4 regions of the Halorhodospira halophila SL1 genome follow, and region 2 is predicted to be linked to each of the others. Evidence: predicted binding sites of a transcription regulator. Region 2 holds the regulator's gene; each other region holds the start of a gene.

Region 1 (5,188 bases), 670 kb from region 2:
GGGCCCCGAACCGTCTTCGGGGATGCCGGCGAGGAGCAGCGCCTCGTGATCAATGTGGCCGTCCTCGCTCATGATCGCCGCCCGCTCCAGGGCGTTCTGCAACTCGCGGACATTGCCCGGCCAGTGGTAGCGCATCAGCGTACGGATGGCGTCGTCGGAGATATCCAGCGCCCGCTGCTGAACGTCGGCGATGCGTCCGACCAGGAAGCGAGCCAGCTCCGGGACATCCTCGAGCCGCTCGCGCAGCGCGGGCATGGTGATGGCCATCACGTTGAGCCGGTAGTAGAGGTCCTCGCGGAACTCGCCGGCAGCGACCGCCGCCTCCAGATCGCGGTTGGTGGCGGCGAGCACGCGCACATCCACATGCCGTGTGCGGGTGCTGCCCACCCGCTCGAACTCCCCCTCCTGGAGGATGCGCAGCAGCTTGGCCTGGAAGGCCGGCGAGATCTCGCCCATCTCGTCGAGGAAGATGGTGCCGCCGTCGGCCTGCTCGAAACGCCCCACCCGGCTCTGCACGGCGCCGGTGAACGCCCCCTTCTCGTGGCCGAAGAGCTCGCTCTCGAGCAGGCTGTCGGGCAGCGCCGCGCAGTTGAGCTTGACGAAGGGCGCGTCGGCCCGCGGCGAGTTGTAGTGGATGGCGTTGGCCAGCAGCTCCTTGCCGGTGCCGGACTCGCCGCGCAGCAGCACCGTGGTGCTCCACTGTGCGACCCGGCGCACCTGTTCGAAGACGCGGCGGATGGCCGGGGTGCGGCCGATGACGTTCTCGAAGCCGTAGCTCTCTTGCACCTCCCGGCGCAGGCGATCGCGCTCATCGACAATGGCCGCCTGCTCGCGCTCGACCTCGGTGGCCAGGCGCACGGTCTGGGCGACCAGATTGGCGACCATCTGCATGAACCGCGAACGCTCCGCCAGCAACGCGCCCTCGTCGGCGGCGGGCTGCGCGGCGAGCACGCCCACCGGCGGGTCGTGTTCGCCGGGACCGTTGATGGGAACGCCGATGAACGGCAGATCCGGATCGTAGAGGCCGAGCCGATCGAGGAACCGAGGCTCTGCGGAGATGCGCCGGACGATCAGCGGCTCGGCCTGGTTGAGGATCTCGCCGACGATCCCCTCGCCGGGACGGTAGATGACCTCATTGGAGGGGGTCTGACCGTGCAGCGCGCGGACGATGGTCTCGCGGCGCACCGGGTCGCGCAGGGCGACCATCCCGGAGTGCATGTCGGCGTGCTCGTGGAGCACTTCGAGCACGGCCTGGAGCGTATCGCGCAGGTCGAGGCTGCGGGAGAGGACGCGGCTGACCTGGTAGAGCGCTTCGAGCTGGGCCTCGACCAGTTCGGCCCGGGCGCGCTCGCGGGGGCCGACGGGCATGGGGTTTTCCATGAATCCTCCTTCACTCGCCTCTCTGTTGGGCGTAGCCGGGGGCGTCGAGGGGCGCCGGAAGAACGCGCCCTTCGGGTGCCCACCGGTGCCCCGAGTGCCGTTCCTGGGCCGACCAACGAGAAGCAAGACCCGTTCCAGCGACCCGATAAGGGCCCCACGCCCCATTTGTCGCGTTTCTCACAGTGATTCATGAAAACCGATGTCTTTGTCGCCTGTGCCACATCGGTGCACAGGCACTACCGCAGTGCAACACGGCCCCTCTCAGGCGTAAGGACGCGGGGTTGGGTCACGGAGTGGACCGCCGGGGTGAGCTGGCACGGCTGATGCTTATCCAAGGGCAAGCGTCGCCGACTGGCCGGGGGAAGGGAGAGAGAATGACGGAATACCTGTTGCTGCTGATCGGCGTGGCCCTGGTGAACAACGTGGTGCTCACCCAGTTCCTGGGCCTGTGCCCGTTCATGGGCGTGTCGAATCGGCTGGATACCGCCCTGGGCATGGGGCTGGCCACCACCTTCGTGCTCACGCTGGCGGCGGCAGCCGGATGGGTGATCGAGCACGCCCTGCTCATCCCCCTGGGGCTGGAGTTCCTGCGCATCCTCAGCTTCATCCTGGTCATCGCCGGGACCGTGCAGTTCACCGAGATGGCCGTGGCCCGGGTCAGCCCCACCCTGCACCAGGTCCTGGGGGTGTTTTTGCCGCTGATCACTACCAATTGCGCCGTGCTCGGCGTCGCGCTGCTTAATATCCAGGAGGCGCACACCTTCGCCCAGAGCCTGGTCTTCGGTGTCGGCGCGGCGCTCGGTTTCACGCTGGTCCTGGTCCTCTTCGCCGGATTGCGGGAGCGGCTGGCCACGGCGGCGGTACCGGCGGCCTTCGCCGGTGCGCCCATCGGGTTCGTGGTCGCCGGGCTGCTGTCCCTGGCGTTCATGGGACTGACCGGACTGCCCGAGGGAGGGTGAAGCGATGTATGCAGCGATGCTGGTACTGACCGGAATGGCGCTACTCATCGGGTTCCTGCTGGCCGTAGCGGCGCAGTACCTGAAGCCGCCGCCGGACGAGACCGCCGAGGCGGTCGAGCGGGTCCTGCCCGGCACCAACTGCGGGCAGTGCGGCCTGCCCGGCTGCAGCATCGGGGCCCAGGCCGTGGCCGCCGGGGAGCTACCGGTGAACTTCTGCCCGCCCGGCGGCCGAGCCGTGGCCGAGGAGATCGCCCGGATCACCGGTCAGCCCCTGGTCCTCGATGACGGCGACGACGGCATCCGCCGGGTGGCGCGGGTCACCCGGGAGGACCTGTGCACCGGGTGCCTCAAGTGCATCAAGGCCTGCCCGACCGACGCGGTGATCGGCGCCCCCAAGCAGATCCACGGGGTGCTGCCCGAGGCGTGCTCGGGGTGCGCGGCGTGCATCGACGTCTGCGCCACCGGGGCGCTGGAGATGGTCCCGGAGCCGGTGACGCTGGCCAACTGGCGCTGGCCGCGGCCGACGGAGGCGTACGACCATGCTGCTTAGCAAGCCGAAGATCATTCGCGGCGGCGTGCGCACCGAGCCACGCAAACAGCCCACCGCGGAGTCCCCGCTGGAGCCCCTGCGGGCACGACAGCGACTCTATGTCTCGCTGGCCCAGCACATCGGCGCACCCGCCCTGCCAGCCGTGGCCCCGGGTGAACACGTCACCAAGGGCCAGCGGATCGGCACGCCGGAGGCCGGCCTGTCGGCGGCCGTCCACGCCCCGACCTCGGGCCGGGTGGTGGCCGTCGACCGCCACCCGGCGCCCCACCCCTCCGGGCTGACGGTACCCACCGTGGTCCTCGACCCCGACGGCGAGGAGCAGTGGAGCGAGACCCTGCCGGAGCCGCTGACCGCACCGGCCAGGCAGATCGACCCGGCGACGATCGCTGCCCGGGTGGGCGAGGCCGGCATCGTCGGGATGGGCGGTGCTGCCTTCCCGGCGGCGGTGAAGCTCGGCGCCGGGCAGCCGGTGGCCACGCTGATCCTCAACGGCGGCGAGTGCGAACCGTACCTGACCTGCGACGACCGACTGATGCGCGAGCGCGCCGCCGGGATCATCGACGGCGCCCAGCTGATGGCCCGCGCCCTGGGCGCCGAACGCACCGCCATCGGGGTCGAGGACAACAAGCCGGAGGCCATCCACGCCCTGCGCCGCGCCAGTGACGCCCTCGGTGGCCCCGACGTGGTGCCGGTCCCGAGCCTGTGGCCCCAGGGCTCGGAGAAGCACCTGATCTACACGCTGACCGGCCGCGAAGTCCCGGCCGGCGCACGGGCGGGGGACATCGGCGTGGTCGTCCACAACGTCGGCACGGCCTACGCCGTGCATCGCGCCGCCCGCCACGGCCGCCCGCTGATCAGCCGCCCGGTGACCGTCGGCGGCGGCGCCGTGGCCGAACCGGGGAACTTCGAGGCGCCCCTGGGCCTGCCCCTGCAGGCCCTGATTGAGCAAGCCGGCGGGCTCCGCGAGCCCCCGGCCCGGGTGCTTGCCGGCGGCCCGATGATGGGCCAGGTGGCACCGCTGGAGGCCGCCGTGGCCAAGGGCACCAACGGTGTCATCGCCCTGACCGCCACCGAGATCCGCGAGGCCGAGGGGCGCCCCTGCATCCGTTGCGGCCGCTGCGTCGATGCCTGCCCGATGGGATTGATGCCCTTTGACATCGCCAACCGCGCGGCCGCCGGCGATGTCGACGGCGCCGCAGCCACCGGCCTGATGGACTGCCTGACCTGCGGCTCCTGCGCCTACGTCTGCCCCTCGGCGCGGCCCCTGGTGCAACTCTTCCACTACGCCCGCGGCCAGCTCGCCGAACAGGCCACCGCCAAGCAGCGCAGCGAGCTGCAGCGGCGCATGGCCGAGCAGCGGGCAGAACGCCAGCGCCGCGAGCAGGAGCGCAAGAAAGCGGCCGCTGCGGCCCGGCGCAAACAGCGGGCCCAGCAGAAGGCCGCCAGCAGCGAGACCGACCCGCCGGCGCAGGAGCAGCCGGTCGATGAGGAGAAGGAGACGCAGACGTGAGCGAACTGGTCGCCGGCCCCCACACCCGCGCCCCGCTGAGCCTGCCCACGCTGATGCGCCAGGTCCTCCTGGCCGCGGCTCCGGCCACCGCCTTCGGCGTGTGGCTCTACGGCTGGCCGGCCCTGAACCTGCTGCTCATCACCCTGGTCACCGTGCTGGTCGCCGAGGCGGCGTGCCTACGCGCCGCCGGGCGGCCCGTGCGCAGCGGCCTGGGCGACAGCTCGGCGCTGGTGGCCGGCTGGATCCTGGCCATGAGCCTGCCCCCGTGGGCGCCCTGGTGGATCGGGGTCATCGGTGGCCTGCTGGCCGTCGTCCTGGGCAAAGGGGTGTTCGGCGGCACCGGGCAGAACCTGTTCAACCCGGCCATGGTCGCCCGCGTGGCGCTGCTGATCGCCTTCCCGGTGGAGATGACCCGCTGGGTCGAGCCCGCCCCCCTGGGCTCCGCCGTGGCGCCCGGGTTTCTCGAATCCCTGGGGATCACCTTCACCGGCACCGCCGACTGGGATGCGGTCACCGGCGCCACCACCCTGGACGCCACCCGCACCGCCGTCACCGAAGGGCAGAGCATCGAGACCGCCCTGCCTGAGGCCTACCAGCCCGCCCTGGCCCTGCTCGGCTACGCCCCGGGGAGCCTGGCCGAAGGCTCGGCGCTGCTGCTCGCTCTCGGCGGGGTCTACTTGATCTACCGGCGGGTCATCGCCTGGGAGATCCCGGCGGTGATGCTCGCAACTCTGGCGGTGCTGGCCACCGTCTTCCACACCCTGGATCCCACGCGCTACGCCGATGCCG
Region 2 (5,188 bases):
ACCAGGGCGAACAGCAGGTCCACGGGTGCCTTGTCGAAGGCGTTGAACTCGATGCCCCGATCCAGCTGGATCAGGGCGCCGATGGCGCGGTCAATCCCGTCGATGCGGGCGTGGGGTACGGCTACGCCGTGCCCCAGGCCCGTGCTGCCCAGCCGCTCACGGGCCAGCAGTCGGTTGCTGATTTCTCGGGCGTCGAGGCCGTCGCCGCTGGCCCCGATCAGTTCGCCTATGCGCAGGAGTACCTGCTCCTTGTCCTCGATGCCGCTCTCGCAGCGAACACGTTCCGGCGTGATGAGTTGCTCGATGTCCATGGAGTGTCCGATCGGCTGGCCCGCTGAACCGCGTCCCGCCACCTTTACAGGCTGGCCTTGAGGGACGCGCCCTGCCGTCGCTGATCGACGGCCTTCTCTTTGTGTTTCAGGACCTGACGGTCAAGCTTGTCCACGAGCACGTCAATGGCTGCATAGAGGTCTTCCTCAATGGCATCGGCAAAGACGCGCCCGCCGCCACCCCCGATGTGGATGACCGACTCGGCCTTCTGCTGTCTCTTCTCCACCGAGAGGATCACCTCGGTATCGATGACGTGGTCGAAGTGGCGTTGAATGCGTTGCATCTTCTCGTTGACATGCGCCCGGAGAGCCGGGGTGATCTCGACATGATGTCCACTGAGCTTGATCTGCATACCGCCTCCTGAACCCCTGCGGCCGGCAGAGCCGGGCGCCTCAGCGCCTCCGGGCCTCCTTGCGCTCCGCCGACGATGCGATGGACAGGGACTCCCGGTATTTGGCGACCGTCCGACGCGCCACCTGGATCCCCTCCTCATGAAGGATACGCGCAATCGCGCTGTCACTCAGCGGTTTTGCCCGATCCTCTTCGGCAATCAGTCGGCGGATCCGTGCCCGGATCGCCGTTGCCGAAGCCTCTCCGCCGTCGCTGGTCTGCACGTGGCTTGAGAAGAAGTACTTGAACTCGAAGGTGCCCCGGGGCGTGTGCATGTACTTGCTGGTGGTGATGCGAGAGATGGTGGACTCGTGCATCTCCACCGCCTCGGCGATCTCGCGCAGGACCAGTGGTTGCATCGCCTCCTCGCCGTGGTCGAGGAAACCCTGTTGCCGTTCCACGATGGCGCTGGCCACTTTGAGCAAGGTCTCATTCCTGCTGCGCAGGCTCTTGATCAGCCAGCGCGCCTCTTGGAGGTGGTTGCGCAGACAGTGGTTGTCCGCGCTCCGGTCTGCCCTGCGGATCAGGCTGGCGTAATACGCGTTGACGCGCAAGCGGGGGGCGGTTTCGCTGTTGAGTTCGACCTGCCAGGCGCCGTCGCGGCGCACCACCAGAACGTCGGGGATGACGTAGTCGGGCGTGGTGTCGCTAATCTGCGAGCCGGGTCGGGGGTCGAGGCTCTGGATCAGGCCGAGGATGCTGCCGAGGGCCTCGTCGCTGACCCCCAGAGCCCGGCCCAGGTCGTCGTATCGCCGCTCGGCGATCAGCCCCAGGTGCTCGAGCAGGGCGTGGCGGGCCTCTTCCCGCCACGGGGTGTCTTCGGGCAGCTGCTCGAGCTGGACGCACAGCGCTTCCTGGGGATCGCGGGCGGCGACGCCGGTCGGGTCGAGTCGCTGGACGCGCTGCAGCACCGCTTCGAGCTCCTCGGCGTCAACCTGCTCATCCTCCGGGCACCCGGCCAGTAGGTCGTCGGTGCTCTGGGTCAGGTAGCCGTCGTCGCCGACGGCGTCGACGATGACCTCGGCGATGGAGCGCTCGCGCGCGGAGAACGCCTCCAGCTCGATCTGTGCATGCAGGTGCTGCTGCAGGCTGTCGGAGGCGGCCGGCCGGTTGTCCAGGGTGTCGCGTTGGGCCGCCTCGTCGCCCGGCGCGCTCAGCGCCGTGCTGCCGTCGTAGATGTCGTCCCAGGAGGTATCCAGCGGTAGGTCCTCGGGGATGTCGTCGCCGGCAGGGTCGCTGGCCGGGGCCTCGTCCTCACGGGCCTCTTGTTCCTGCTGCTCGTGTTGCTCCTGCTCCTGCTGCTCGAGCTCGCCTTCCTCGTCGAGCTCGAGCATGAAGTTCGACTCCAGGGCCTGCTGGATCTCGGTGCGCAGCTCCAGGCTGGAGAGTTGCAGCAACCGGATGGCCTGCTGCAGCTGGGGCGTCATGGTCAGCTGCTGGCCGATGCGTAGCTGCAGCGACTGCTTCATGGCCGTGTCCGTCGTGCTTGCAGCATCCGTATACCGTCGCTCACAGGCGGAAGTCCTCACCCAGATAGACCTCGCGGACCCGCGGGTTGGCGAGCACGCTTTCGGCGTCGCCAGCGGCCAGAACCTCGCCGTCGCTGAGGATGTACGCGCGCTGCACGATCCCCAGTGTCTCGCGCACGTTGTGATCGGTGATCAGTACGCCAATACCGCGCTGCGCCAGCTGGCGGACGATGCGCTGGATCTCGCCCACCGAGATCGGGTCGACCCCGGCAAACGGCTCGTCGAGCAGTATGAACCGGGGGGCTGCCGCCAGGGCGCGGGCGATCTCCACGCGCCGGCGTTCGCCGCCGGACAGGGCGATGCCCGGGGAGTCGCGGACGTGGGTCACCCCGAACTCCTCGAGCAGGCGATCCAGCTCCTGTTCCCGCTCGGCGCCGCCGAGGTCGCCGCGTAGCTGCAGGATGGCCCGTACGTTATCCGCCACGCTCAGTTTACGAAAGACCGAGGGTTCCTGCGGGAGGTATCCGATGCCGAGGCGGGCCCGGGCGTGGATGGGCAGCCGGGTGAGGTCGTCGCCCTCCAGGGTGATCCGCCCCTCGTCGGCCTGGACCAGTCCGACGACCATGTAGAAGCAGGTGGTCTTGCCGGCGCCGTTGGGCCCGAGCAGGCCGACGATCTCGCCGTTGGCCACTTCGAGCCCGGCGCCGTTGACCACAGTGCGACCGCGGTAGCGTTTGGTCAGCCCTTCCGCACGCAGCGTGACCACCGGTCAGTCCTCCTCGCGCCGGGTCGGGTACAGGATGGTCCGCGCCCGCTGCCCTTCAGCGCCACGGGCCTTCATGATCTGTCCCTCCAGGTCGACATCGATGGTCTCGGCGGTGACCTGGTCGTCTCCCTGCCAGAGGCGCGCATCGCCCTGGAAATGGGCGCGTTCGGGCCCGCGGGTGTAGTACTCCATCCGCTTCGCCTCGGCGTGGACCGGGCGGGGCTGGTTCTCCGGGTGGTCGCGGTAGGTGGCGGGCGTTCCGTCAACGTAGACGTGGCTGAGGTCGCCGTCCTCGTCGGTATAGACCTCCATGCGGTCGCCGGTGATGCGCATCTCGCCCCGGGTGAGCACGGCATCGCCCTCGTAGACGCTGACCCCGGCAACGGCGTCGACGTCCACACTGTCGGCCTCGAGTTCCACCGGCGCGTCCTCGCGCTGCTCCATCGCCGCCGCCGGTAGGGCGGCGATGGCGAGCAGCGCGGCGCCAAGAAGCCGCACCCGGGTGCGGCCCGTGGTCTCAATGCAGCCCATACTCCCCCCGGACATCGGCGTGCAGGCGCAGTCGGTCGGTTCGGTAATCCAGCGTCATGCCAGTGCCGCGCAGGGTGCCGGCCGGCTCGCGGGCGGTGACCGCCTCGGTGGTGCGGGCCTCGCCGGCGCGCAGATCTACCAGCAGGTTGCGGGTGGCGATATCCAGCGCTGGGCGTGTGCCCTGGGCCGGACGGTGAATATCCACTTCGTCGAACAGGCGGACCTCCGCGCCCTCGCGCTCGGCGATGCCGAAGGGGGCGCGGGCCTCCCAGGTGGCGCCGTCCCGCGAACGCATGCGCAGATCCGGCTCGACGATCTCCAGTTCGCCGCGACCGGGGAAGTGTTCGCCGGTGTGCCCGTGGAGGGCGGCCCGGCGCTGGCCCTGCTCGTCGAAGTCGACCATCGTGAACCCTTCCAGGAAGAAGTCCGGGCGCTCCTCAGGCGGCTCGGTGGTGTCTGGTTCGGGCGGCGTCGGATCCCGGGTCAGCAGCAGGCTGAGGAGTACGATGAACCCGAGGGTTGCCAGGGGGAAGAGGGCTCCGCGGCGCATGGTTCAGCCTTCTGCCCGGCGCAACATCGGTTCGAGCTGCCCCTGGGCGTGGAGGATCAGTTCGGCCACCTCGCGGACGGCGCCCCGCCCCCCGGGGCGCACGGTGACCCAGTCGGCGTGGGCGTGCAGGTGGGGGTGGCCGTCCGCTACCGCGACGCCGAATCCGGCGTGGCGGACGGCCGGCAGGTCGATGAGGTCGTCGCCGGTGTAGGCGCACGCCTCCAGGGCGAGGCCGAGGCGCTCGGCCACCTCGACGAGGGCCTGACCCTTGTCTGAGCGGCCGCGCAGCACATGGCGGACACCCAGCTCCTCGGCCCGGCGCATGACCGCGTGGCCGCCCCGGGCAGTGATCCAGCCCACCTCGATGTCGGCGTCCTGGAGCATCCGCAGCCCCTTGCCGTCGTGGATGTGGAACGCCTGCAGCGGGTCACCGCTGCCGCCCACGAAGACGGTCCCGTCGGTGAGGACGCCGTCGACGTCGAACAGGGCCAGGCGCACCGATTCGGCGCGGCGCAGGACCTCCGGGGCAGGCGGCTCGCAGTAGGGGCGGGGGACGGTGGTGCTCATACGACTCCGGCGCGCAGCAGGTCGTGCATGTTCAGGGCGCCGACGAGTCGGCCCTCGGCATCGGTGACCAGTAGGCCGTTGATGCGGTGGCGCTCCATGCGCTCGGCTGCCTCGGCGGCCAACAGGTCCGGCGAGGCGGTTTGTGGGCTCGGGGTCATCACGGCCTCGATGGGGGTCTGGTGGATGTCGGCGCCGCGGTCCAGGGTCCGTCGCAGGTCGCCGTCGGTAAAGATGCCTAGTACGCGGTGCTGCTCGTCGACGATGGCGGTCATGCCCAGCCCCTTGCGGCTGATCTCCAGCAGGGCGTCGCGCAGTGGGGTGCCTGGTTGGACCCGTGGGACGCGTTCGCCGGTCTGCATGATGTCGTCGATGTGCAGCAGCAGTCGGCGCCCCAGTTTGCCCCCGGGGTGGGAGCGGGCGAAGTCTTCCGCGGTGAAGCCGCGGGCATCGAGCAGTGCCACGGCCAGGGCGTCGCCCATGGCCAGGCTGGCGGTGGTGCTGGCGGTGGGGGCCAGCCCCAGGGGGCAGGCCTCCTGCTCGACGCTCACATCCAGGTGGACCGAGGCCGCCTGGGCCAGGGTCGAG
Region 3 (5,188 bases), 1.0 Mb from region 2:
CTTGAGGACCTGCTCGTAGGCTGGCAGCGGCAGGCCCTCCTCGACGAGGCGTCGGCACTCCTGTTCCTGGTGTCCGAACGCCGCAAGCAGGGCCTCCACCGGCGCCTGCTCGAAGTTGTACGCCGACTGCTCGCGTTCGTTCTGCAGGAAGACGTCGCCGTAGGTCACCGGTCCCGCGTCGGTGTGCGTCCAGACCAGGTCGTAGACGCTCTCCACGTTCTGCAGGTACATGGCGATGCGCTCCAGCCCGTAGGTGATCTCGCCCATCACCGGCCGGCAGTCGAGCCCGCCCACCTGCTGGAAGTAGGTGAACTGGCTGATCTCCATGCCGTTGAGCCACACCTCCCAGCCCAGGCCCCAGGCGCCCAGGGTGGGGGACTCCCAGTCGTCCTCGACGAAGCGGATGTCGTGGATCTGTGGATCGATGCCAAGCTGCTCCAGGGAGCCCAGGTAGCGCTCCTGGAAATCCGCCGGCGATGGCTTGAGCACCACCTGGAATTGGTAGTAGTGCTGCAGGCGGTTGGGGTTGTCGCCGTAGCGCCCGTCGGTGGGCCGGCGTGACGGCTGGACATAGGCAGCGTGCCAGGGCTCCGGGCCCACGGCGCGCAGGAAGGTTGCCGGGTGGAAGGTCCCGGCGCCCACCTCGATGTCCAGCGGCTGCAATACCACACAGCCCTGCCGGGCCCAGTACTGCTGTAGGTTGAGGATGAGTTCCTGAAAGTCCCGCGGTAACTCGGCCAAGCTCGCCTCCGTTGGTCCCGTCGGCTCTGTGCGCAGTAGCGGCGCAGTATAGCGATCTGTGCCGGGCACTTGCACGGGCTCAACGGCGGGTTTGGTAGAATTTCGCTTCCATTCCGATACAACCGCGTGTCATGCCCGAGCAACCGAAAGCCGTCGCACTCATCTCCGGGGGTCTCGACTCCATGCTGGCCGCCCGCGTGGTCCAGGATCAGGGCGTGCATGTGGAGGGGATCAATTTCTACACCGGCTTCTGCGTCGAGGGACACACCCACGCCATCCGCGGCAAGGACCAGGATCGCCCCAAACGCAACAACGCGCTGTGGGTGGCCGAGCAGCTGGGCATGCCGCTGCACATCGTCGATGTCATCGAGGAGTACAAGGAGGTCCTGACCAATCCCCGCTATGGTTATGGCGCCAACCTCAACCCTTGCCTCGATTGCAAGGTCTTCATGGTGGGCAAGGCCCGCGAGTGGATCCAGGCCAACGGCTTCGACTTCATCGTCACCGGTGAGGTCATCGGTCAGCGGCCCAAATCACAGACGCGGGACAAGCTGCCGGTGATCACCCGCGATGCCCAGGTCGAAGACCTCCTTCTGCGTCCGCTTTCGGCGAAACTCCTCGAGCCGACCCGCCCCGAGCGCGAGGGTTGGGTGGACCGTGAGCGCCTCTATGAGTTGCACGGTCGGTCGCGGAAGCCGCAGTTCGCGCTGGCGCGCAGCCTGGGGCTCGAGAGTTGGGCGCAGCCTGCCGGCGGCTGCTGTTTCCTTACTGACGCTTCCTACTCGGCCAAGCTCGCCGATCTGTGGCAGGCGCGCGGCGCTCGGGCCTACGATCTGGACGACATCATGCTCCTCAAGGTCGGGCGGCATCTGCGCCCGCGCGAGCACTTCAAGCTGATCATTGCCCGCGAAGCCGGAGAGACCCGCTTCCTGCAGGGCTATAAGCGCTCCTACCCGCATCTGCGCACCATTAGCCACGGTGGGCCGGTGGCATTGATCGACGGCCCCGTGGACGACCACGACCTGGAACTGGCCGCCCGTCTGGTGGCTCGCTACTCCTCCGGCCGCAACGCCGAGCAGGTGGATCTGGAATTCGAGGATACGGACGGCCAGGTACGAGCGCTCTCGGTGCCGCCCATGGCGACCGATAGCGTTCCCGACGCGTGGTATGTGGGAGGCGCCCATGGCGACGACTGAAGAACTCGACTGCCGCCATCTCCTTTGCCCCCTGCCTGTGATTCGCACCCAGGCGCAGGTGGCTCGGCTAAGCGTCGGCGACGAGCTCGAGGTGGTGGTTACGGACCCCGGGGCCCTGGAGGATATCCCTGCCTGGTGCCGGGTCCATGGCCACGAGGTCGTGGGTGCCCGCGAGACGGGCGATGAGCATCGGATTCGCATCCGCGTCGGCGGTTCGTGACCACTGCGCGGGCGCAGCGTCACGCCGCGGGTGCGTTGGGCCGCGAAATGCCCCACAATAAGTCGCGGCTGCGGGGCTTTGCACCTTCCCGGCGCACGCTCCGCCCAATTGATTCCTTTGCAGAGGCTGTGAGCTTATGGCGCGTACCGGAGAAGATGTCCTCAAGCTGATCGAGGACGAAGACGTCAAATTCGTCGACCTTCGCTTTACTGACACCCGCGGCAAGGAGATGCACGTGACCTTGCCGGCCTCCCAGGTCGACGAGGATCTGTTCGAACACGGCTCCATGTTCGACGGCTCCTCGATCCAGGGCTGGAAGGGGATCCAGGAGTCGGACATGATCATGCTCCCCGATCCCGACTCCGCCACCCTCGACCCCTTCTACGATGAACCCACCCTGAATCTGGTCTGCGACATCCTCGAGCCGAGCACCCTGCAGGGCTACGACCGGGATCCGCGTTCGGTGGCCCGGCGCGCCGAGGCATACCTGGCCTCCACCGGCGTGGGTGACACCGCCCTGTTCGGTCCCGAGCCGGAGTTCTTCGTCTTCGACGACGTCCGCTGGGGCGCCGACATGAGCGGGACCTTCTACAAGATCGACTCCGAAGAGGCCGGCTGGAACTCCGAGCGGGTCTACAAAGACGGCAACATCGGCCACCGCCCCGGTGTGAAGGGCGGCTACTTCCCGGTACCGCCGGTAGACTCGCTGCACGACATCCGTGCCGCCATGTGCCAGGCGATGGAGGAGATGGGCCTGGAGCCGGAGGTCCACCACCACGAGGTGGCGACCGCTGGGCAGTGCGAGATCGGCGTGGCTGCTCGCACCCTGGTCAAGAAGGCCGACGAGCTGCAGACGCTCAAGTACTGCGTGCACAACGTCGCCCACGCCTACGGCAAGACCGCCACCTTCATGCCCAAGCCGCTGGTGGGCGACAACGGCAGCGGCATGCACGTGCACCAGTCGGTCTCCAAGGGCGGTAACAACATCTTCGCCGGGGACCAGTACGGCGGGCTCTCCGAGGAGGCGCTCTACTACATCGGCGGCATCATCAAGCACGCCAAGGCGATCAACGCCTTCGCCAACGCCTCCACCAACAGCTACAAGCGCCTGGTGCCCGGCTTCGAGGCGCCGGTGCTGCTCGCCTACTCGGCGCGCAATCGCTCCGCCTCGGTGCGGGTGCCCTATGTGGCCAACCCCAAGGCGCGGCGGATCGAGGTCCGCTTCCCGGATCCCACAGGCAACCCGTACCTGACCTTCGCCGCCATGCTGATGGCCGGTCTCGATGGCATCCGCAACAAGATCCACCCCGGCGAGGCGATGGACAAGGACCTCTACGACCTGCCGCCGGAGGAGGAGAAGGAGATCCCCAAGGTCGCCTTCCAGCTCGACGAGGCGCTCGAGGCCCTGGACAACGACCGCGAGTTCCTCAAGCAGGGCGGAGTCTTCTCCGACGACCTGATTGACGCGTACATCCAATTGAAGATGGACGACGTCACGCGCCTGCGCATGACCACCCATCCGGTGGAGTTCGACATGTACTACAGCGTCTAAACCCTTCGGGGCGGATGCTGTGTACAGGGGGCGGGGCCGGCTGGCTGCCGCCCCTTTTTATTGCATTGCACCCGGATGGTGCAGTCACCGTACGCCTGCGCGTGCATCCGACCGCGCCCATCGGGGGTGTCGGGGTGGCCCGGGCTTTGCACAGGGATGGACATGGAAGATCACGAGCGCGACCCATCGCAGATCCTCGAGGAGCTGACGACCGCCGTCCTGCTGGTGGATGACCGGGTGCGTATCCTCCACGTCAACCACGCCGCCGAGACGCTGTTCCGGGTCAGTAGCCGACAGGTGGTGGGCCAGACCCTGGGGACGGCACTGCGCGGGGCGGAACTGCTCGAAGAGCTCATCCGCCAGACCCAGCGTACCGGCGGGGCCTACACCCAGCGCGAACGTCGCCTTCCGGTCCGCGGCGATCGCCCGGTGACCGTCGACTGCACCATCACCCCGGTCTCCGCCAAACGGGTGCTGATCGAGATCGCCGAGGTGGACCGTCACGCCCGTATTACCCGCGAACAGCACCTGCTGTCACAGAATCGTGCCGTACAGGAGCTGATCCGCGGACTGGCCCACGAGATCAAGAACCCGCTCGGCGGCCTGCGCGGCGCGGCGCAGTTGCTGGAGGCCGAGCTCCCGGAGCGCGACCAGCGCGAGTACACCCAGGTCATTATCCGCGAGGCGGACCGCCTGCAGCAGCTGGTGGACGCCCTGCTCGGTCCCAATGCGCCGGCCCGTGAGGAGCCGGTCAACATCCATGAGGTCCTCGAGCGCGTCCGTTCGCTGGTCATCGCCGAGGATGCCGAAGGCCGCGCAGAGGCGCCAGCGGTGGCGCTCCAGCGCGACTACGATCCGAGCATCCCGCCGGTCACCGCCGAGCACAATCACCTGGTCCAGGCGGTGCTCAACCTGGTGCGCAACGCCCGTCAGGCCACCGGGCCAGGGGGGACCATCACCCTGCGTACGCGCACCCAGCGTCAGTTCACCATCGCCGACAAGCCCCACCGCCTGGTGGCCCGCATCGACATCATCGACGACGGGCCGGGGATCCCCCTCGATCAGCAGGAGCAGATCTTCTATCCGATGGTCACCTCGCGCCCCGAGGGTACCGGTTTGGGACTGCCCATTGCGCAGAGCCTGGTCAGCCGCCTCGGTGGCCTGATTGAGTGCGTCAGCGAACCGGGGCGCACGGTGTTCACCATCTGGTTACCCATGGAGACGGAAAATGACTGAGGCCGAATCGCAGGTATGGGTGGTGGACGATGACCGGTCCATCCGCTGGGTGCTGGAGAAGGCGCTGCGCCGCTCCGGCCACGGTGTCCGCACCTTCGAGAGCGGCGATGCGGCGCTGGAGGCGCTGCGCCGGGAAGAGCCCGATGTACTGATCACCGATCTGCGCATGCCGGGGCTGGGCGGTCACGATCTGCTCCAGCAAGTCCAGGCGTCCACGCCGCAACTGCCGGTGATCGTGATCAC
Region 4 (5,188 bases), 940 kb from region 2:
AGCCGCGCCCCTCGATGCCCAGGTCGAGACTGCGCTCCGTGAAGTCGAAGGACCCCTGGCTGAACATCTGGCCGACATTGGCCAGCCGCGAGCCCTGTCCGACAGCCAGCTGCGGGATACCCATCGGCCCCATGGCGAAGAGGTCATTGAACTCGGCCCGGGACTCCTTGAAGCCCGTCGTACCGGCGTTGGCCAGGTTGTTACTGGTGGTCTCCAGATCCTTGGAGGCGGAGTTGATCCCGGTAAGCGAGATGTTGAATGACATGGCTAATCTCCTCGATCCCCGCTGCTCTTGTTCGTCTTATCGGATGCGCTTGACGTCGGACAGCGACATCTCGCCCAGACCGGCCACGCTCAGCTCCGGCGGCCGGCCATCCATCCCCACCGAGACGCTGGTCACTGGCGCACCGACGAGGGTAGGCACCGGCTCGCGCTCATCACCGTCTTCGACGTAGGCGTTGACCTGGTACGTCCCCTGCGGCAGGCGCTGACCGTCGTTATTGGTCCCATCCCAGGCGAAGGGGTGCTCGCCCTCTTCCATCTCGCCGAGCTGCTCGCGATGGACCCGCTCTCCGGCCGCGTTCTCAATCTCCACGGTGAGGTTCGGCGCCGAGCGCTCGAGTTGCAGCAGCGCCTCCATCTCGCCGTCCTCGGGCAGGTAGGCCTGGCGGCTCTCAGTCACCACCTCGCGACCAACCAGCTGCGAGGCACGCAGGGACTGATCCGAGCGCATGTGCTCGAAGAATTCCCGGAAGTCCGACTGCAGCTGCTCGATCCCCGAGGCCGTCGTGAATTGGGCGATCTGCCCCATCATCTGCTCGGTGTCCTGGGGATCGGTCGGGTCCTGGTTCTGGAGCTGGACCATCATCAGCTCGAGGAAGTCCTCGTGCCCGATGCTCTGCGGATCCCCCTCGTCCTTGTCCTCGGGGATGCTGCGCAGATCCTCGGGTAATGCCTCGTAGCCGGACTTGGCGGCAGACTCGGCCCGGTCGCCGCCCGACAACCCGCCCGAGAGACCGCTGCCAACGGGCTTCTCGGCCGCCTTCTGGGCCGCCTGGACGCCTTCCGCGGGCCCGCCACCCCCCTGTTTGCCTGCCGCGCCGCTGTCACCGGCGCTCGGCGGTTTGGGGGCCTTCTGGCCGCCACCGGCGGCCCCGCCCATCAGTTGACTCGGATCGAGCATCGTCGCTCCTCCCGGTATCAGCGGCCGAGCCGCAGGGTCTCGAGCATGAGATCCCGCGAGGTATTCATGACTTCGACGTTGTTCTGGAACGACCGCGAGGCCGAGATCATGTTGGTCATCTCCTCGACGGTATTGACGTTGGAGCGGTAGACGTAGCCGTCGTCATCCGCCTGGGGATGGTGCGGTTGGTAGAGCGGCTCGATCTCGGCATCGCTCTCCACCACCCCCGGCATGAACACCGGCACGCTGGGCGACGGACTGGCGTAAGGGTCGCCGGCCGACGGCACACCGGCGGGCTCGCCGCCAAAGAACTGACGCTGGAAGCTCACCGGGCTGATCCGGTCCACGGGGCCACCGGACTCGGCCCAGGTCGGCGTATGCGCCGGCTGCGGACCGCCCCCCTGGGGATAGCCGCCCTGGGCCTGATGCAGGGCCGCAGCGAACACCGGCTGCCGGGCGCGGTACGCCTCCTCGGGGCTGGAAGCCACGGTCTCGGCGTTGGCGAGGTTGCTGGCCACGGTATTGAGCCGCAGCTGCTGGGCGTTCATCCCGGTCCCGGCGACGTCGATGGCGTTCATCAAGGACATATCGGATTACTCCCCTCGGATCGCGCCGGTGAGCTTCTGGATCCGGCCGTTGAGAAAGTCCACGGCGGCCTGGTAGTTCACCGCGTTCTCGGCAAACTTGGCCTGCTCGACGTGCATCTCGACGGTGTTGCCGTCGAGGGAGGCGGCGTGGGGCTCCCGGTATAAAGATTTCGGATCACCCGCCGCCATGGAGGATGAAGGCGGCGGCTGAACGTGCTGCGGGCTCGTCGCCTGAAGCGGTTGGGGCTGGGGCTCGCTGGCCTGGCGCATGGCCTCGCGAAAGTCCATGTCCCGCGCCTTGTAGCCGGGCGTGTCCGCATTGGCGATGTTGGAGGCGAGCAGCTCGTTGCGCTCGCCGCGCAGTCGCATGGCCTGCTCGGGTACCGAGAAGGCCTGATCGAAGCCGATCCGCATGGTGGCGGGCTCCCGTGTTGTTCGTCCACGGGATTTCTATGCAGTTCGCGTGCCAGACGCACGGGGGTTACAGATCAACGACTAAGGCGGAACACGGCGGCAATAGGCGGCACACCTTTGCCGCCCGGCGGCAGGATGCCTCCGTCAGCCGCGCCGCCGGTAGATCACCCCGCCGTCGAGACGGACGAGTTCGAACTCATCGGAGTGACGGGCGAGGGACTCTGAGGCACCGACAATCAGATACCCGCCAGGTCGCGTCACCCCGGCGATCCGCTGGACGATATCCCGCCGCGACTCCCACCCAAAGTAGATCAGCACGTTACGGCAGTAAACGATATCGAAACGCCCCAGGCCGGCGTAGCTCTCCAGCAGGTTATGGACGCGGAAACTGGTCCGCCGACGGACGGCCGGTTTGACCTCCCAGGCGTTCTCCCCCACGGCATCGAAGAACCGCTTTTGACGCTCGGGCGCCAGCCCCCGGCGCGCCACATTGGCGGTATACCGCCCACGGCGGGCTTCCTCAACCATGCCGGCGGAGATGTCGGTCCCGACAATCTCCGCCTCCATGCGGCCACCACCATCGTTGTACTCGTCCACGGTCATGCTGATTGAATAAGCCTCCTGGCCCGACGAGCAGGCGGCGGACCAGATGCGCACCGGCCAGACGCGGCGGCGCTCCATCTCGGGGAGCAGGTGTTTGCGCAGCACGTCAAAGGGGAAGCTGTCGCGGAACCACTGGGTCTCGTTGGTGGTCATCGCCTCGATCACCCGGCCCTTGAGATCCGCCGTGGGCCGCTGCTCCAGGCGCTGGACCAGGGTGGCCAGATCCGGGATGCCTTCGGCCTCAAGCAGCGGCCCGAGCCGGCTGGCGACCAAGTACTGCTTGCTCGGGCCAAGCACGATGCCGCAGGCGCGCTCCAGAAACCGCGCAAACGCCTGGTACTCCTCCTCACCGATGGAAAGCGCGGCCAAACCGTCCTCCTTTCATGCTCACCCACCTCGCTCGGCCAGCCGGGCGCCGACCCGCTCGGCCAGCTCCTGGGAGTGGAACTTGGCCAGGAACTCGTCGGCTCCCACCCGGCGCACCATCTCGGTGTTGAACACACCGCTGAGCGAGGAGTGGAGCAAGACGTGAACCCCGGAAAGCCCCGGATCCTGCCGGATGGAGCGCGTCAGGGTATAGCCGTCGAGCACCGGCATCTCGATATCGGAGACCACCATCAGCAGATCGCGGAGCCCCGAGGGGTCCTGGTCCTTCCAGGCGCGCAGCTGCTCCAGCGCTTCGCGCCCGTTGTTCTTGGTGACTACGCGCACGCCGATCTCCTCGAGGGTGCGTTTGATCTGCCCCCGAGCCACCGCCGAGTCGTCCACCACCAGGACCTTGTAAGCCTCAGACCCCTCGGCACGATCCACACCGCCGCCCTCGGTGACCTCGGGATCGGCGCCGCCGGCGCGCTGGACCTCGGCCAGGACCTTCTCGACGTCGACGATCTGGATCATTTGTCCATCGTAGCGCGCCACGGCGGTCAGGTAGCTGCCGGCGCTGCCGCCACTCGGCGGCGGAAGGACATCCTGCCAGTTGATGTTGACGATCCGGTCCACACCGCCGACCAGGAACCCCTGGACCTGACGGTTGTACTCGGTGACGATGATGTAGTTGCCCTCTTCCTTGGTGACGGGACCGTTACCAGTGGCGTAGCTAAGGTCCAGAACCGAGAGCGTGTGGCCGCGGATGTAGGCGATGCCGCAGGAGGCCGGATGGGCGTGGGGCACGTAGCTCAGCTCCGGCGCGGGAATGACCTCGCGGACCTTGAACACGTTGATCCCGTAGCGCTGCCGCCCCTCGAAGCGGAAGAGCAGCAACTCCATGCGGTTATGGCCGGCCAGCTGGGTCCGCTGGTCGACGGAGCTCATGATTCCGGCCATCACTGACAGCTCCTTACTCGGCGTGCGCCTCGGGGGAGGACCCCCCGTCCACTCGCGCCATGTTAATCCGGCAGCCGGATGAGGGAAAGCCGGCACCGCTGCGGCATGCCCTTTGCATTCTTGTGCGGGGACCGCGAATCGAATGGAGGTTGCACCCGAGACGATGAACCAACCCGCCGGCACCGCCCACGCCCGCCGTCCCCGGGGCGGCGTGCCACCGTCGCCCGGCTGGCGCCTCGGCGTCGTATTGTTGGCGCTGTCGCTGTGGACGCCGGCGGCGACAGTGGAGGCCAACACCCAGTCGCCGGATGCGATCCGCGAGGCGGCGGAGTCGTTCCTGCGGGAGGAACTGATCGGGGAGTACGACGAGGTGGCGGTCGAAGCGCGCGGGGTGGACCAGCGACTGAATCTGCGCGCCTGTGACGAGGGCGACCTGGAGGCGTTTATCCCTCGCGGCCGCAGCCCCCAGCAGACGAGCACCGTCGGCGTGAGCTGCGGCGGCGAGGCACCGTGGACGGTCTACGTGCGCATGGAGACCACCCTGAAGACCGAGATGGTAGTGGCCACGCGCAACCTGCGGCGGGGGCAGCGGGTGTCGGCGGGGGATCTGCGCACCGCCACGCGGGATGCACGGCGGATCCGCGGCGAGTTCTACCGCGACCCGGCGCCACTCATCGGCCAGGCGGTGCGGCGTAGTTTGCGCGAGGGGGCGGCGATCACCGGCAACCATGTTCAGCCCCCGCGCCTGGTCGAGCGCAACGATCGGGTGACCATCACGGCCGGCAACGGCGGCGCCATTCAGATCAGCAGCCGAGGTCGCGCGCTAGAGCACGGGCAGGAGGGCGAGCGGATCCGGGTGGAGAACCTGGACTCCGGACGGGAGATCCAGGCACGCGTGGTCGGCGAGGGGCAGGTCCGGGTCGGCGATTAGACCGCATACGCAAGGAGTTGCTGTTGGCGACGTCCTGGGCCAAAGTGTCGGCAGCGAGGACTCAAGTTCCTGCCTGGCCCGCCGATAGAAACGGATAGCACGGGTCCATGCACGCCAGGGATCGGTGGTGCAGCCCGCACAGGAAAG

Evidence for each region. Region 2 encodes sigma-54, which starts transcription at its own class of promoters, with help from an activator protein. Its sites were predicted from a motif close to TGGCANGNTNCNTGCTT; they were not measured.
Region 1: the regulator sigma-54 is predicted to act here: its motif matches at 1,693-1,709, upstream of rsxA (electron transport complex subunit RsxA).
Region 3: the regulator sigma-54 is predicted to act here: its motif matches at 3,845-3,861, upstream of glnL (nitrogen regulation protein NR(II)).
Region 4: the regulator sigma-54 is predicted to act here: its motif matches at 2,223-2,239, upstream of flgB (flagellar basal body rod protein FlgB).

Annotation. Positions count from the first base shown of each region.
Region 1 is NC_008789.1:318,773-323,960, forward strand. Features, by position in the region: gene nifA (nif-specific transcriptional activator NifA) at 1-1,380, opposite strand, end outside; gene rsxA (electron transport complex subunit RsxA) at 1,755-2,339, shown strand; gene HHAL_RS01465 (RnfABCDGE type electron transport complex subunit B) at 2,344-2,889, shown strand; gene rsxC (electron transport complex subunit RsxC) at 2,879-4,399, shown strand; gene HHAL_RS01475 (RnfABCDGE type electron transport complex subunit D) at 4,396-5,188, shown strand, end outside.
Region 2 is NC_008789.1:2,324,331-2,329,518, reverse strand. Features, by position in the region: gene HHAL_RS10750 (PTS sugar transporter subunit IIA) at 1-311, opposite strand, end outside; gene hpf (ribosome hibernation-promoting factor, HPF/YfiA family) at 356-682, opposite strand; gene HHAL_RS10740 (RNA polymerase factor sigma-54) at 723-2,189, opposite strand; gene lptB (LPS export ABC transporter ATP-binding protein) at 2,230-2,955, opposite strand; gene lptA (lipopolysaccharide transport periplasmic protein LptA) at 2,959-3,486, opposite strand; gene lptC (LPS export ABC transporter periplasmic protein LptC) at 3,473-4,036, opposite strand; gene HHAL_RS10720 (KdsC family phosphatase) at 4,040-4,603, opposite strand; gene HHAL_RS10715 (KpsF/GutQ family sugar-phosphate isomerase) at 4,600-5,188, opposite strand, start outside.
Region 3 is NC_008789.1:1,319,923-1,325,110, reverse strand. Features, by position in the region: gene glyQ (glycine--tRNA ligase subunit alpha) at 1-741, opposite strand, end outside; gene HHAL_RS06205 (tRNA (5-methylaminomethyl-2-thiouridylate)-methyltransferase) at 873-1,937, shown strand; gene HHAL_RS06200 (sulfurtransferase TusA family protein) at 1,924-2,157, shown strand; gene glnA (glutamate--ammonia ligase) at 2,294-3,709, shown strand; gene glnL (nitrogen regulation protein NR(II)) at 3,872-4,945, shown strand; gene glnG (nitrogen regulation protein NR(I)) at 4,938-5,188, shown strand, end outside.
Region 4 is NC_008789.1:590,411-595,598, forward strand. Features, by position in the region: gene flgE (flagellar hook protein FlgE) at 1-265, opposite strand, end outside; gene HHAL_RS02635 (flagellar hook assembly protein FlgD) at 302-1,183, opposite strand; gene flgC (flagellar basal body rod protein FlgC) at 1,201-1,770, opposite strand; gene flgB (flagellar basal body rod protein FlgB) at 1,777-2,184, opposite strand; gene HHAL_RS02650 (CheR family methyltransferase) at 2,329-3,156, opposite strand; gene HHAL_RS02655 (chemotaxis protein CheV) at 3,175-4,110, opposite strand; gene flgA (flagellar basal body P-ring formation chaperone FlgA) at 4,274-5,041, shown strand.